DNA from 3 places in the Paenibacillus sp. MER TA 81-3 genome. Region 3 is predicted to be linked to each of the others. Evidence: riboswitches for the same ligand, from Rfam matches in the RefSeq annotation. Region 3 holds a riboswitch; each other region holds the start of a gene.
What was found. A riboswitch is a leader RNA that binds a small molecule or an ion and turns the genes downstream of it on or off. The one in region 3 is predicted to bind thiamine pyrophosphate.
Positions count from the first base shown of each region.

Region 1 (3,128 bases), on a different contig from region 3:
TTCCACGCGGTCTCCGTTCGCCAAGCCCGTCTTGGCATGGTCCGACTTATGCACGATGCTCTGATTCAACTCCACCACGACGATCCGGTTTTCCATTTGAAGATGAGCGAGCAGATGCTGTACCGTCATTGTCTTCTCAGGCAATTCCATTCCTTCACCATTCACAGTAATCTGCATATGCGTAACGCCTCCTTAACTGAATTCCAAGGCCCGAACCTGGGCGCGTTGCGGAGAAAAATGTGTCATCACCGGCCAAGGCATCTGCTGAACTCCGTCCGTTATCCATTGCGCTAACCCGATCCCAGTCGCTGCGCTGAGCAATATTCCGTTGCGGTAATGTCCTGCAGCAAGCCACAAGCCATCGTATCCTTTCACTGGTCCGATGAAAGGCAGTCCGTCTGTTGTAGCCGGACGCAGACCCGCCCATGCTTGTATCCATTCCGCTTCTGCCAATGCAGGAACAAGACAAGTGGCCTGACTTATAAGCCGCTGTATCGCTCCCACCTTCACGGTCCGGTCATATCGCATCGCGTGAGATGTAGCACCGATATAGATGTTCCCTTCGCTTTTAGGTACGATATAAGTTCCGTTTCCATAAACAACAGACTCCATCTGTAAGGCATGAGAGCGTACGACGGCAAGCTCCCCTTGCACCGGATAAAAAGTAAGATCAACGCCCAAATCTCTCGTCAACATACCGCTTTCCAAGCCGGAACAAATAATGACGGCGCCCGCGTGCCAACTCTGGCCTAACGTTTCCACCCCAATGACTCGGCCGCTCTTGTGTAGAATATGGGTAACTGTCTGGCTTTCCACTATTCTGGCTCCGTAACGCTCCGCACTTCTTGCAAGTGCAAATGTCAATTTCGTTGGTGAGACGTGCCCCTCATCTGTAAGGAAGAAAGCTCCCTGCAGTTCAGAGCTCAACCTCGGTTCCATCTTCATCATTTGTGACGAAGGATGCCATCGGATGCCACCTGAATCGATACCACCTTCATTCGAATATGTATTGGTCTGCTGCAACTCATTCTGAATGTCTTGCACGTCTTCAGCAGAACCGACAGGAATGAACAGTCCTCTCTTGCGAAGCTCAATATCAACGTGCGACTGTTCCCACAGCTCTTCTGCCCATATAGAGAAATAATCTAGGCTTAGACGAGCAAATGATCCGAGGCCCCTATGTTTGAAACGTTCTGCGACAGGTGCCAGCATGCCCGCTGCTGTACATGTCGTGCCAAGCCCAAGACGGCCGCGCTCAAGCAGAGTGACTTGCAGACCTCGCTTGGACAGTTCGTATGCGATAGCACAACCAATGACGCCGCCGCCGACAATAAGCATATCCGTTGTCTGCGACTGGTGAGTGGTATAAGACATTTTTTTCTCCTCCCGCACAATGTAATGGTGGACAAATGTGTATCTCTCTATGACCGAAGCATTGAAGTGCCTTGAACGGCAGCCATTAATGATTCTCTATACCGTCGAGCAGATAGTGCAGGGTGCTCGTCATGCCAGATGCCGGACATGACCGCCACACCAGAAGCACCAGCCGAGATCACCTTTCCGATGTTGTCATAAGTAATTCCTCCGATGGCTACGATGGGAATCGTAATCGCTTGTCTGCAGCGCCTCAGTGCTTCCTCCCCTTTTGGCTCCCGTCCTGGCTTGCATGCTGTTGGGAAGACATGACCATAGATGATATAATCGGCGCCTTGCTGTTCTGCTTGCCTTGCTTCTCGTTCGTCATGCACGGAGACACCCATCAGAAGCTGAGCGAACGCGGCGCGCACCGCATGCGGGGGCAGGCTATGGTATGCCAGCTGTACGCCACGCAAATTCGCAGCGGCAGCCACATCCACGCGGTCGTTGACAATGAGTTTATGCTGAGGAATCCCCGCTTCCCGATACTGCTCTACTGCGTCCCACATCATGCGCGCGGTCCACTGCTTCTGCCTAACATGGATGGCATCGACATAAGGATGTATGTCTACCGCGATCTGGACACATTCCAGAAGGGACTCGCATTCGGGTGTAACCGCATGCAACCACGGGATTATCATAGGAAATTATCCTTTCTTGATCGGATATTGACTGAGCATCGCTAACGTGCTGCAGCATCCATCCGTCACGAGGACAAAATAAAAAGCCACTCTCCCGCAGAGAGTGGCTTTGATTGAAAGTAGGAACCGAGCTAGATGTACCGGTGAAAGGAGAAAGGCGTGCGTGTTCAAGTGCCATGCCAAGCATTCAAAAACAATATATCCTCCAGAGAATGCCGCGAACAAAAAATCGCGGATTGTGCTGCAATAGCACCTCTAGCATATATCTACTGCTGAGCAAGCCAAGACTTACACGATTCTCAAGCCTTATGTAACCAGTCATGAGCAAGGATGACCCAATCAATCCACACTTCCCTACGCTGGTATAACCCAGATCAGGTGTTTAGGGTCCGAAGCCTGCGCTTCATCTCAGCCGAATCACGGCACCCCTAGTGATGGATGCAATATTCATGATGTGCAATGCAACGTTAGTGTAACATGAAACATAACAATTGGAAAGAACTTCTTCCTTTATGTCCTTAATGTGTTCCCGTTACTCCGAAATCATCTGTAGAAGCTCGGTCCGCATGATAGAATAACACGTCTCCGTCAAGAAGGCGGAATGTGATTCCATAAGGATCTGTAAATTCATAGTTAAAACCTTCACGCTTCCATTGATTCGTTAATGGAGCATCAATATATTGCAGGTGCGGAAGATTCAACTCTCCATTCCGGATGGTCTCGATGTTAAAGTTGACTATCAGATAACCGTTCCGTAAGAAGAACGGAGCTTTGTCATCAAAATGAAACTGACGGCTCAGATCATAACCTTCCGGCACGATATATAATTTGGATGGCAAGTTATACTCACCGTACCATTGCTGAATCGACGCGAAGGCTCGTGACGGATTGACTCCTTGCGGAATGGCGAGCGGTCCCAGAAAAGTGCGCAGCTCTTTCGGCAAACCAATCAAATGGTATCCGCCAATATTAGTTTCCTTCTTGGCCCGCTGCACCCATTCCCTAATGAAGACCTGTTGGCTCTTTGTCATCTGACTTCCGTGCAGGTTGTAATAGGCTGCGGCTGTGTCG
Region 1 is NZ_JAMAWB010000009.1:227,077-230,204, forward strand. It holds gene thiS (sulfur carrier protein ThiS) at 1-177, opposite strand, end outside; gene thiO (glycine oxidase ThiO) at 193-1,392, opposite strand; gene M3650_RS15250 (thiamine phosphate synthase) at 1,422-2,057, opposite strand; TPP riboswitch at 2,392-2,497, opposite strand; gene M3650_RS15255 (hypothetical protein) at 2,576-3,128, opposite strand, start outside.
Region 1: linked by a shared signal. The riboswitch ahead of M3650_RS15250 (thiamine phosphate synthase) and the one ahead of M3650_RS08425 (Ykof family thiamine-binding protein) in region 3 are both predicted to bind thiamine pyrophosphate.

Region 2 (3,128 bases), on a different contig from region 3:
CGCTGGCACAAAGCGTTTTACTCCACAGCCTTATGTGATACAATTTGACAAGATGCAACATTTGCCAATTATAGAATGAATCGAACTAGGAGTGGGTGAACGTGAGGCCGCAATCCATGCTGTTTACCATTTACGGCGAGTACGTCCGGCATTACGGCAGTGAAATTTGGGTCGGGAGCCTGACCTGTTTAATGGGGGAATTCGGCTTGACCGAACAGGCGGTTCGGGCTGCCATCTCGCGCATGCTTCGCCAGGGGTGGCTGGAATCGCGCAAAGTAGGGAACCGCAGCTATTACTCGATGTCTCCTCGCGGAAAGAGACGTCTGGACGAGGCCGCTGCGCGCATTTACAAGCAGGAGACCGACAAGTGGAACGGCAAGTGGTGCATTGCCAGCTACAACATTCCCGAAAAGCAGCGGGGCGTGCGGGATCAGCTGCGTAAAGAGCTGGCGTGGCTCGGCTTCGGCATGTTGACGACGAGCACGTGGATTAGCCCGAACGACCTTGCCGACAAAGTCAGGGAGATCTCGGAATCGCACCACATTACCGACCATGTGGAAATTTTCCTAGCGGACCATGTCGCGTGGAGCACGCCCAGACAGTTGGTGCAGAAATGCTGGAACATCGAGGATATCAATGCCGCTTATGCGGAGTTTATCAACGAGTACATGCCGGGGTATGAAAGATTGCTGAGCATGGCGGAGAAGGGGCAGGATGTTCAGGACGGTTATTGCTTCGTGGAGAAGACCAAGCTGGTCCACAGGTACCGGAAGTTCCTGTTTATCGATCCCGATTTTCCTGAGGAGCTGCTGCCGGATGTCTGGCTCGGCAAGGAAGCGGATCAACTGTTCCAGGACTACTACGATTTGCTGCATCCGGGTTCTAGTCGTTTCTTTGAACAAGTGTACGAATGCTCTCCCGATGCGCTGCCAGGTTGATCCAGCAAGTAGGCTTCGGCGGAGGAACTCCCCGTTACAGGAGAAAGGTATCGAAGTAAGCTTAAGCGCGCGGTGTGCTGTGCACTTTTTCGTGGGCTTTTGTAAACTCTTACTTCCGTGCTTTAAAGTGAGCTTGCGTTGTGAGGCAGGCAATCGGATTAAGCCTGTTTTAGAGGCTGTTACGAAAGTCCCTTTTACTCAGGGGAGTGAATTATACGTTGCCAAAATTTACGCAATCCTGTATTGTAAGGGTGTGGCAGTGAAATATTGCCAATTATGACTTACATAAGCGTTACTAGGGGAGCCCTGAGCGTGGGCTGAGACAAGGTCGCGATTAAGACTTTAAACCCTTTGCACCTGATCTGGATTATACCAGCGTAGGGAAGTAATCGGCACAGCAGAGATGCTTAGGCTTGCTTTAATATAAAGCTTGCCTGCGCAACACTCATTCTACAGGAAAGCCGGTTCCTTTCGGGACCGGCTTGTTTTGCGTCTGCATGACGGAATTCATGTTATTAATGACGTACAACCTGCCCCTTTGTATAGGAGCTGATCCCTTCATCATAAGCAATCTCTTCATGCGTGGTTCCTTTTTACGCTTTTCGACTATACCTGACAGGATGCAATTCTGCTGCAATTTGCAGACAAGGGGACGTGGCTCCACGACAAAGCTGTTGTCCAGCCGCTTCTCAGCCTACTAACGCCCGCTGGAAAATGACTAGCAAGGACTCCCGGCAGCGCTTGAACGGTGTAAGCAGTTCATTCCAAGGAGGAATCATGTCATGTCTCATACGTTACATCCCCATTCAGCGCAAGCTGAGCCGCGCGTGTTATGCGCGCCGTTTCCGAATAGCCGGAAAGTGTACACACAAGGATCGCGTCCCGATATGCTCGTTCCGGAACGGGAGATTACGCTGGCTTCGACAGAAACGCCGACCGGTATAGAGCATCATGATCCGCTGCGCGTCTACGATACGAGCGGTCCGTACACGGACGCCGCGTATTCGGTAGACATTCGCCGCGGTTTGCCGCCGCTGCGCAATGCCTGGGTGCTTGAACGAGGCGATGTCGATGCGTACAGCGGACGACATGTGCAGCCGGAAGATAATGGCTTTCGGACACCTGAAGCAGTTCACGTGGCAGGAGCCGAAATCTTCCCGCAGGCAGGACGTCAGCCGCTGCAGGCGCACTCCGGCCGCAACGTGACGCAAATGCATTACGCAAGGCGCGGCATCATAACCCCTGAGATGGAGTTCGCCGCTATCCGCGAAGGCGTGTCGCCGGAACTTGTGCGGGATGAGATTGCGCGCGGGCGGGCGATTTTACCCGCAAACATCAATCATCCAGAATGCGAGCCGATGCTCATCGGCAGTAAGTTCCACGTGAAGATTAACGCCAATATCGGCAACTCCGCCGTCGCTTCTTCCATTGACGAGGAAGTGGAGAAAATGACGTGGGCCATTCGTTGGGGAGCCGACACGATAATGGATTTGTCCACCGGCAAAAACATTCATACGACGCGGGAATGGATTATTCGCAACAGTCCGGTGCCAGTAGGAACAGTGCCGATTTATCAGGCGTTGGAGAAGGTGGGCGGTCAAGCGGAGGAGCTGTCATGGGACATATATCGCGATACGCTCATTGAGCAGGCGGAGCAGGGCGTCGATTACTTCACGATTCATGCGGGCGTGCTGCTGCGTTATATTCCGCTGACGGCCAAGCGTATGACCGGCATCGTTTCCCGTGGCGGCTCGATTATGGCGGCCTGGTGCTTGGCACATCATCAGGAGAATTTCTTGTACACGCACTTTGAGGAAATATGCGAAATTATGAAGGCGTACGATGTGTCGTTCTCTTTGGGCGATGGCTTGCGGCCGGGCAGTATATACGATGCGAACGATGAAGCGCAATTCGCCGAGCTGCGCACGCTGGGCGAGCTGACGAATATCGCCTGGAAGCACGATGTGCAGGTGATGATTGAAGGGCCAGGCCACGTGCCGATGCACAAGATTAAGGAGAACGTCGACATTCAAATGGAAATTTGCAAAGAGGCACCGTTCTATACGCTTGGACCGCTAACGACGGATATTGCACCGGGATATGATCATATTACGTCGGCTATCGGCGCGGCCATGATCGGTTGGTTCGGCACGTCGATGCTCTGTTATGTCACGCCGAAGGAGCACCTTG
Region 2 is NZ_JAMAWB010000020.1:44,588-47,715, forward strand. It holds gene paaX (phenylacetic acid degradation operon negative regulatory protein PaaX) at 102-938, shown strand; TPP riboswitch at 1,226-1,339, shown strand; gene thiC (phosphomethylpyrimidine synthase ThiC) at 1,721-3,128, shown strand, end outside.
Region 2: linked by a shared signal. The riboswitch ahead of thiC (phosphomethylpyrimidine synthase ThiC) and the one ahead of M3650_RS08425 (Ykof family thiamine-binding protein) in region 3 are both predicted to bind thiamine pyrophosphate.

Region 3 (3,128 bases):
AATAAGCTCGTCACGTTGTCGATAGACGGCTGGGAGCCCGCCTTATTCCAGAATGGGTTGGAAGTGGTGAATGAAGCCACCGGCCAAGTCATGCCGCACCAGCTCCCGCATCCTCAGGCAGTCATCGTCGAGGTTCAGTTGGCTGCAGGCGCTGAGTGCACACTTCTCATCCGTCCGCAGGACGGCACAGGCCTGGCAGCCGGTTATATGACTTCCAGCACGAAGCTGGTCGGCAGCGATCGCGTGTATGATATGGAAGACCTGTTGGAGGATTCATCCGCGCACGATCCAGTCATCATCTCGCAGCACAGTGTCGAATCGCCCTTCATCCGTATCGAGTGGAGAGAGGACAGCGGCATCGTGTTATGGCGGAACAAGGAGACAGGAGCGGATCTGCTTCATCAAGACCGTGCATACGGCGCTTTCACCCCAATCTATGAGGTGACGCCAGCTGGAGACCCCACGAATCAGAGTCAGGTCTGGTCGGTGCGCAGCCGCATGGGCCGCAACCGCAAGGGGCTGCATGTTGAGCGTTCTGCCGGACGTCTCATCCGTGTCCGTCCGTTGGAGAACGGACCGCTCTACGCCACGGTCGAGTTATTGTATGAAGTGCCAGGCATGAGCTATTACGCCCTCTTCTTGAAGGTGTACGCGACGATGAACCGCGTTGACGTGTCCGTTCGTCTGCACAAAGACAGCGTCTGGCTGCCAGAGAACGTTTATGTCGCGCTTCCGTTCACCAATGGCGATGCCACACAGGACACACTGTACGTTGAGAAGGCGGGCGCCGTCGTGCGGCCTTGGATCGACCAACTGCCTGGCACCTTGCTGGATTACATGTGCATTCAAGAAGGGCTGGCGTGGGTCAATGAAGCACAGTCCCGGACATTGCTCCTCGGCACGCCAGACACGCCGCTCGTACAGTTCGGCCCGCTCGACTACGGCCGCCGTCTTGTTCATACGCAACAGCTGCAAGACGCCAAGCCGGAAACATACGCATGGCTGATGACTAACTATTGGGAAACCAACTTCAAAGCGACGCTTGGCGGATTTTATGAATTCCGCTACATGTTGGACGCGCGCGGCTCTGTGACATCGTCCGCACTAGGCGCGGAGCTGGGCTCGTTAGCGGGAGACTTTACCGTAGCCCGGATCCGATAATTGCTTCACGGCGCTTAATTAGCCCTTTACATTCCAGCCGTCCGTTGTATAATGAAAGCGGCAATGCATATGAACAACTGCATAGTAATCTCGAAACACTAGGGGTGCTTGAACAGGCTGAGAGGCAGCGGCAACGCTGTTAACCCTTATAACCCGAACTAGATAATACTAGCGTGGGGAAGTGTAGTCGACTGATAGATATAGTGTGGCTTCATCACGTATGGAGACTAGACGTTATCTCGAATCGAAACTGCACTTACTCATGGTGCAGTTTTTTTGTCGTTCTGTTAGCCAAAATATAACCGCAACAAGAGAGGAGTTTATTATGAATACTGCATCTTGCGGATCAAGCCGCATTGTCGGCTGCCGGTTCTCGATCTATCCGATGAGCGATCGGTTTACCGACATTATTATCGGGGCCTTACAGGAAACAAATATGTCCAAGGTCTGGTCCAAAACCGATGATGTCAGCACATGCGTGCGCGGACGGACAGAGCATGTCTTTGACGTTGTCCAGTCGATATTTTTGCATAGTGCGGCTAGTGGGGAACATGTCGTGCTGAATGCGACTTTTTCGATTGGCTGTCCGGGAGATTCTGAAGGGGATGTGTATTTGAGCGCAGACGACATCCGTCTGAATGCCGGACATAGCCAAGCCATCCAGATCGAGGTCGCTTCCCAATTCTCACTCTATCCACTCGGTTCTGCGAGCTATATGGATACGATTTACGATATTGTCGCGTTAGCGAAGGAAGAAGGCACCTTCGGCGGAAGCGCCCACTATGCGAGCCGTCTGGACGGAGACGCGCAGCGGGTATTCACTACATTGGAGCATGCATTTGTAAAAGCGCAAGCCTCCGACGCTTCGCATGTCGTTATGACGGCGACAATTTCCGCCAACAGCCCATCGAAGAAAGAGCGCTCTTAGACGCGCGCAATACTTATGCATCGAGATAAATCGTGGTGAAAAGAGGAACTGTACATGAACAACCAATGGAAATTACGCGATATTATCGTGCTTAGCTCTTTATCCGTCGTATTCGCAGTTATTTATTTGCTCTTTTTGCAAGTGGGCAATGTGCTTGTTGGCTTCATGGGCCCGATGGGATACGAAATTATATTTGGCATTTGGTTTATCGTATCGATTATCGCCGCCTATATTATTCGCAAACCCGGGGCAGCAGTCATCTCGGAGACCGTTGCTGGTGTCGTGGAGGTTCTCATCGGCAACGCCGTAGGTCCGATATTGATCGTGTCCGCCCTCATTCAAGGCTTGGGAGCGGAAGCTGTGTTTGCCGCTTCGCGTTATCGCAGCTATTCGACAAAGGTCCTTATGGCAGCCGGCGTCGGTTCCGCCGTATTCAGCTTTATTTGGGGTTATTTTCGCAGCGGGTTCGGGGCTTACTCCCTCGGTCTCGTCATTGCCATGCTCGTGGTGCGCTGCATTAGCGGAGCACTCATCTCAGGCCTTCTCGGCAAATGGATCGCGGATGCATTGGCGAAGACCGGCGTCCTGCGAAGCTTCCCGATAGCGAAGGAGCGCAAGTAAGATGACGGCTGGGCAGCTTCTTGCAACAGGCCGCAGTCATTCGGCTTCCGTTCCAGCAGGGGACGATCAGCACGACAGCAGGAAAGCAATTATGGCGGAAGGGCTGACCCTCGCTTTCGAAGAGCACGACGCGCCCGTTCTTGCCAATATCGACGCTGCGGTTCACGATGGCGAGACCGTGCTGCTGCTCGGTCCGAGCGGATGCGGCAAGAGCTCGCTCGCCTTCTGTCTTACTGGACTGTATCCCTATGCGGTTGACAGCCATGTGGAGGGGCGCGTGAGCATATACGGCAAGCCGCTGGCAGACTATGAATCGGGAGACATCGCACAGCTCATTGGCATCGTTTTTCAAGATTTCGAAAGTCAGTTCTGCATGCTGCGGGTGGAAGAGGAAATCGCCTTCTGTCTCGAAAATTGG
Region 3 is NZ_JAMAWB010000005.1:89,300-92,427, reverse strand. It holds gene M3650_RS08430 (glycoside hydrolase family 38 N-terminal domain-containing protein) at 1-1,161, shown strand, start outside; TPP riboswitch at 1,252-1,358, shown strand; gene M3650_RS08425 (Ykof family thiamine-binding protein) at 1,487-2,089, shown strand; gene M3650_RS08420 (ECF transporter S component) at 2,144-2,710, shown strand; gene M3650_RS08415 (ABC transporter ATP-binding protein) at 2,712-3,128, shown strand, end outside.